DNA from 3 places in the Pseudomonas sp. 20P_3.2_Bac5 genome. Region 1 is predicted to be linked to each of the others. Evidence: predicted binding sites of a transcription regulator. Region 1 holds the regulator's gene; each other region holds the start of a gene.
The links. The regulator sigma-54, encoded in region 1, starts transcription at its own class of promoters, with help from an activator protein. The targets are predictions, from matches to a motif close to ANTGGCATNNANNTTGCTNT.
Positions count from the first base shown of each region.

Region 2: NTD88_RS15110 (CmpA/NrtA family ABC transporter substrate-binding protein) is a predicted target of sigma-54. The motif match lies at 1,188-1,207, and genes of this name have one in related genera.
Region 3: flgB (flagellar basal body rod protein FlgB) is a predicted target of sigma-54. The motif match lies at 931-950, and genes of this name have one in related genera.

Region 1 covers NZ_JANLOA010000137.1:97,075-99,310, reverse strand. The annotation lists gene lptB (LPS export ABC transporter ATP-binding protein) at 1-97, shown strand, start outside; gene NTD88_RS28085 (RNA polymerase factor sigma-54) at 275-1,768, shown strand; gene hpf (ribosome hibernation-promoting factor, HPF/YfiA family) at 1,850-2,158, shown strand; gene ptsN (PTS IIA-like nitrogen regulatory protein PtsN) at 2,171-2,236, shown strand, end outside.
Region 2 covers NZ_JANLOA010000082.1:120,032-122,267, forward strand. The annotation lists gene rmf (ribosome modulation factor) at 1-1, shown strand, start outside; gene NTD88_RS15105 (quinone-dependent dihydroorotate dehydrogenase) at 95-1,120, opposite strand; gene NTD88_RS15110 (CmpA/NrtA family ABC transporter substrate-binding protein) at 1,277-2,236, shown strand, end outside.
Region 3 covers NZ_JANLOA010000066.1:201,511-203,746, forward strand. The annotation lists gene flgD (flagellar hook assembly protein FlgD) at 1-16, opposite strand, end outside; gene flgC (flagellar basal body rod protein FlgC) at 32-472, opposite strand; gene flgB (flagellar basal body rod protein FlgB) at 476-883, opposite strand; gene NTD88_RS12095 (autotransporter outer membrane beta-barrel domain-containing protein) at 1,266-2,236, shown strand, end outside.

The DNA of each region.
Region 1 (2,236 bases):
CAACGATGGCCAACTGATCGCCGAAGGCGACTCGGAAACCATCCTGGCCAACCAGCTCGTCAAAGAGGTGTACCTGGGCCACGAGTTCCGTCTGTAGGCTCGCGTATCGGAGTGGTCCGAGCGCTGCGATTCAGCCACGATTGCGGCTTAATTGTTACAGCGCTCTAGGCAAACGCTACAGTTTCAGGCATATATCTTGCTTAGAATTGGCGCCCGCGCGCCCCTGTAGTTGATGGCGCATGCGCGCCGGCGAATAAGGTGTTAAGCCCCAGCCATGAAACCATCGCTCGTCCTAAGAATGGGCCAGCAACTGACGATGACCCCGCAGTTGCAACAGGCTATCCGTTTGCTCCAGCTCTCCACACTGGATCTGCAGCAGGAAATCCAGGAAGCCCTGGAGTCCAACCCGATGCTCGAGCGCCAGGAAGAAGGCGAAGACTTCGACAACAGCGATCCGATGGCCGACAACGCCGAGTCCAAGCCTGTTGCCGAGTCCCAGGAGAGCAGCTTCGAGCAATCCGCGCCGACTGTGGAAAACCTCGAAGAAGGCGAATGGAACGAGCGCATCCCCAACGAACTTCCGGTCGATACCGCCTGGGAAGACATCTACCAGACCAGCGCCAGCAGCCTGCCCAGCAACGACGATGACGAGTGGGACTTCACCACCCGCACATCGGCCGGCGAGAGCCTGCAAAGCCACCTGCTCTGGCAGTTGAACCTGGCACCGATGTCGGACACCGACCGACTGATCGCTGTAACCCTGATCGACTGCATCAACAACCAGGGCTACCTCGACGAGACGCTGGAAGAAGTCTGCGAATCCTTCGACCCTGAACTGGATATCGAACTGGACGAGATCGAAGCCGTCCTGCACCGCATCCAGCAGTTCGAACCCGCCGGTATCGGCGCACGCAACCTGGGCGAATGCCTGTTGCTGCAATTGCGCCAACTGCCCGCCAACACACCGTGGATGGCCGAGGCCAAGCGGCTGGTCAGCGATTACATCGACCTGCTCGGCAGCCGCGACTACAGCCAGTTGATGCGCCGCATGAAGCTCAAGGAAGACGAGCTGCGCCAGGTGATCGAACTGGTCCAGAGCCTGAATCCACGCCCTGGCTCGCAGATCGAGTCGAGCGAACCCGAATACGTGGTTCCCGACGTGATCGTGCGCAAGGACAGCGATCGCTGGCTGGTGGAGCTGAACCAGGAAGCGGTACCGCGCCTGAGGGTCAACCCGCAATATGCCGGCTTCGTACGCCGCGCCGACACCAGCGCCGACAACACCTTCATGCGCAACCAGCTGCAAGAAGCCCGCTGGTTCATCAAAAGCCTGCAAAGCCGCAACGAGACGCTGATGAAGGTGGCGACCCAGATCGTCGAACACCAGCGCGGCTTCCTCGACCATGGCGACGAGGCGATGAAACCGCTGGTACTGCACGACATCGCTGAAGCAGTGGGCATGCACGAATCGACGATTTCCCGGGTCACCACGCAGAAATACATGCACACGCCCCGCGGAATCTATGAGCTGAAGTACTTTTTCTCCAGCCACGTCAGCACCTCCGAAGGCGGTGAATGCTCGTCCACAGCGATCCGCGCAATCATCAAAAAACTGGTTGCCGCGGAAAATCAGAAAAAGCCATTGAGTGACAGCAAGATCGCTGGTTTACTGGAGGCACAAGGCATCCAGGTAGCACGTCGCACCGTCGCCAAGTACCGCGAATCCCTCGGCATCGCACCGTCGAGTGAGCGCAAGCGATTGATGTGACCTTCCCTGAGGTGTGCCATCGCAATTCAGTGGCAGGCGCAACACCTGCCTCTTTATGCACGGCAACAAAGGAGAAGCAGTATGCAAGTCAACATCAGTGGACATCATGTAGAAGTCACTCCGCCGCTGCGCGACTATGTCGAGCAGAAGCTCAAGCGTGTAGCAAGTCATTTCGACAAGATCACCAATGTGCAGGTGATCATGAAGGTCGAGAAACTCCAGCAGAAAGTGGAGGCCACCCTGCAGATTCCCGGTGGTGAAGTGGTAGCAAACGCCGAAGATGCAGACATGTATGCCGCGATCGACTCCTTGGCCGACAAGCTCGACCGTCAACTGAAAAAACACAAGGAAAAACAGCAAAGCCTGCTGCAAGGTACGGCTGCACGCTGATCCCCCTCATCCATGATCCGACTTGAATCCATCCTGACCCCCGGCCGTTCCCTCGTGAACGTGCCGGGTGGCAGTAAA
Region 2 (2,236 bases), on a different contig from region 1:
AACGAGGAGCTGAACCGAGTTACCATGCGCGCCCCATCCGGGCGGCGGGCTGAGGCCCAGGGGCCCCTTGACGGGGCCCTTTTTTATGCCCGTTTCAGCGCCCCGGCATCGCGGCGATGGCGTCCACGGCCTCGCGAATCAGCGCCGGTCCCTTGTAGATGAAACCCGAATAGATCTGCACCAGGCTCGCACCCGCCGCGATCTTCTCCGCGGCATGACGGCCTTCGGTAATCCCACCCGCAGCAATGATCGGCATCTTGCCCGCCAGTTCACCGGCCAGCACCTGGACCGTGTGGGTGCTCTTGTCCCGCACCGGCGCGCCCGACAGGCCGCCCGCCTCGTCCGCATGCTGCAGACCTTCGACGCCTTCACGGCTGAGGGTGGTGTTGGTCGCGATTACCGCGTCCATGCCCGACTCCAGCAGGGCCGACGCCACCAGTGCGGTTTCTTCGTCAGTCATGTCCGGGGCGATCTTGATCGCCAGCGGCACACGCTTGCCATGGGTCAAGGCCAATTCTTCACGGCGCACAGCCAAAGCATCCAGCAACTGCTTGAGCGAATCGCCGAACTGCAGGCTGCGCAGACCCGGGGTGTTGGGCGAGCTGACATTGACGGTGACGTAGCTGGAATGGTTGTAGACCTTGTCCAGGCAGATCAGGTAGTCGTCTACCGCGCGCTCGACCGGGGTGTCGAAGTTCTTGCCGATATTGATGCCGAGCACGCCGCGGTAATTGGACGCACGCACGCGGTTGAGCAGGTTGTCCACGCCGAGGTTGTTGAAGCCCATGCGGTTGATGATCGCCTCGGCCTCGGGCAGACGGAACAGTCGTGGTTTCGGGTTGCCCGGTTGCGGACGCGGGGTCACGGTACCGATCTCGACGAAACCGAAGCCCAGTTGACCGAAGCCGTCGATGGCCGCGCCGTTCTTGTCCAGCCCCGCCGCCAGACCCACCGGGTTGGCGAACTCCAGGCCCAGGACCTTTACCGGCAAGCGCGCCGGCGCCTTGGTCAACAGCCCGTTGAGGCCCAGACGGCCACCGGCACCGATCAGGTCCAGCGACAGGTCATGGGAGGTTTCCGGGGACAGTTTGAACAACAGCTGGCGGGCCAGGTTATACATGGGCGGGCTTGGCTCAAGGTGTGGAGAGGCGGCGATTATAGCCAGCCCCGGGTTGCGGCGACAGGGCCTTGGCATATGCGTTGCTTGACTCCACCCACAGGGCCGCCGCGCAACCCGCGCCGGCCGCCGCTTTATCTGCCGGGCGATCCCACCGCGATGAATGACATTCCCTCCTCCCCCCTGGCCTGGCTGCATGGCAGCGATGCCCCGGAAAAGACCAGCCTGAATATCGGCTTCATGGCCCTGAGCGACTGCGCTTCGCTGGTGGTCGCCGCGACCCAGGGCTTCGCCCAGCCCCACGGCCTGACCTTGAACCTCAAACGCCAAAGTTCCTGGGCCGGCCTGCGCGACGGCCTGCTCAGTGGCGAACTGGATGCCGCGCACTGCCTGTATGGCCTGACCTACGCCGTGCACCTGGGCATTGGCGGTGTCGGCGCCACACCGATGGCGGTGCTGATGGGCCTGAACCATAACGGCCAGAGCATCAACCTGTCGCCCGCCCTGCAAGCGCAAGGTGTGGGCAATCCCGAGGCACTCGAACGCCGCGTGCACCAAAGTCAGGCAAAACTCACCTTCGCACAGACGTTTCCCACCGGCACGCACGCCATGTGGCTGTATTACTGGCTCGCCAGCCAGGGCATTCATCCATTGCATGACGTCAACAGCGTGGTAGTCCCGCCGGCGCAAATGCTCACCCACCTGCGCGCCGGGCGCATCGACGGTTTCTGCGTCGGCGAGCCGTGGTCGGCCAATGCGGTGAACCAGGGCATGGGCTTCACCCTGGCGACCAGCCAGTCGATCTGGCCCGATCACCCGGAAAAAGTCCTCGGCACCACCCGCGCGTTCGTCGAGCAGTACCCCAACACCGCGCGGGCGCTGGTGTCGTCGATCCTCGCGGCGAGCCGCTTTATCGAAGAAAGCCCGGAAAACCGCCACGCCACCGCGCAATTACTGAGCGCCGACAACTACCTCGACACCCCGCTGAGCGATATCGAACCGCGCATGCAGGGCGACTACGCGGACGGCCTCGGCAACAATTGGCACGACGCCCACGGCCTGAGCCTGCACAACAATGGCCTGGCCAACTTCCCGTACCTGTCCGACGCCATGTGGTTC
Region 3 (2,236 bases), on a different contig from region 1:
CGTTGACGCTGGCCATTGGCGTGGTCCTTTATCACTGACCCAGGGTCAGAACTTTCTGCATCATGGTCTTGGCCGTGTTCATCAACTCGGCGTTGGTCTGGAAGGAACGACTGGCCGAAATCATGTCGGCCATTTCCTCGACGACATTGACGTTCGGGTAGTAGACGTAGCCGTCCTTGTTCGCCGCCGGATGGTTCGGCTCGTAGCGGGCTTCGAGATTGCTCTGATCCTCGACCACGCCAAGCACCTGCACGCCCTGCCCTGCCGCATCCTGGTCCTGGAACAGCGACTGACTGCCGTTTTGGGCCTGCTGGAAGGTGGTGGCGAACACCGGGTGGCGTGCGCGGTAGGTCTGGTCGATGCTCGACGAGACGGTCTCGGCGTTGGCGATGTTCGAAGCGACGGTGTTCAGACGGGTGGTCTGGGCGCTCATGCCGCTACCGGCGATGTTGAAAACACTGGCGAGGGACATGGATTACTCTCCGCGCAGGGCCGAAACCAGCCCTTTGAATTTACTGTTGAGCAGCGTGAAGCTGGCCTGGAAGCCGACCGAGTTCTCGGCGTAGCTCGATTGCTCAAGCTGCGCATCGACGGTGTTCTGGTCGATCGACGGCTGCATCGGCGTACGGTATTGCAGCGCTTCGTCGCTGAGGGTCACGCCTTCGGCTTCGATGTGCTTGGAATTGGTCCGGTCCAGGGCGAAGTGGCCGTTCTTGACCTTGTCGGTCTCAGCCTGCAGAACGGACGAGAAGTCCATGTCCCGCGCCTTGAAGTTCGGCGTATCGGCGTTGGCGATGTTGTTGGCCAGCACTTCGGCGCGCTGGGCGCGGAAGCCGAGGGCCTTTTCATGGATGCCAAGCGCTTTGTCGAAACTGATGCTCATGTCGGGGAAACCTTCGAAGGTTGACCGGATGGTTCGTTGCCGATGAAAGAGCAAGTCCCATGCCAAAAAAGGAAACCCCAGTAAAACCGGGGCTTTTGCTGAAATGCCGCACGCGGCAATGCCAGAAAAGCGGCAATGGATTTCCGCCTGCCGCCAGCAAAGCGGCAATGCCGCGAGTTGCCGCTTGCCGATAGACACCTCTGAGATGGCCCTTTTGTGGCAACCGAATGCACGGAACGCTGGCGTCAAAAGGATGTCATTTGAATGGCAGGTTCGTTACCATCTGCCGCGCTCGTTGCGTGGCTCTAGCGCCGCCATTACCAGCCAGGCCTGTACCACGCAAGGACGCACCGTGACTCCCAAGACGTTTAAGGAATGAACTGTGGCCTCCCCGATTTTCCGCAAGACCCTGCTCGCCCTGGCGGTAACCGCCACCACCCTGCCCGCCTGGGCACAGACCGTGCAGTTGACCAATGCCGGCTTCCTCAGTGAACGCCAGACTTACAGCGAAACCCTCGAAATCACCGGCACCTACACCGGCGGTAGCGACGAGGACGCCATCGAATTCAATGGCAGCCACCTGCAGAAAGACCTGATCCTCAACGCCACTATCAATAGCACCGGCGACTTCGCCGGCGGCGTGGACATGGATGTCTACGAAGACGGCAATACCTGGATCAACAACCAGATCGACGGCAGCGTCATCAACAAAGGCAGCATCAGCGCGATCGGCGGCGGCGCCAACGCCCTGATGATCGACCCGGCCATCATCGGCGGCAGCGTGATCAACGAGGGCCTGCTGCTGGCCAAGGGTGAACCCCTGACCGACGATGGCGGCACCGACGTGGCACGCGCCATCGACATGAGTGGCTCGACCACCATCAAGGGTGACCTGGTGAACGCCGCCACCGGCCGCATCATCGCCGAAGGCCGTGACGCCAAGGGCATCAACCTGGAAGGCGGCGAAATTGTTGGCAAGGTCATCAACCGCGGCCTGATCCAGGTCACCGGTGCTGGTACCACCGCCATCGACGTCACCTCGAACGAGCGCTGGCCGCAGGTCGACATGACCGACCTGGCCGGCATCGAGAACCACGGCACCATCATCGCCAGCGGCGACGACGCTGAAGGCATCCGCATCGATGGCGCCAGCTTCACCCGCGAAGAAAATCATCTGATCAACACCGGCACGATCCAGGCTACCGACGCCGCTATCGTTATCGGCGGGTTTGACGTTGACCTGGAAAACGACCCCACCGGTCAACTCGGTCAATACGCTCCGCTGCGGATCATCAACAGCGGCAAACTGATCTCCGAAGATGAAGCCGTCGACGCCAGCGAAAGCCGCGGCCG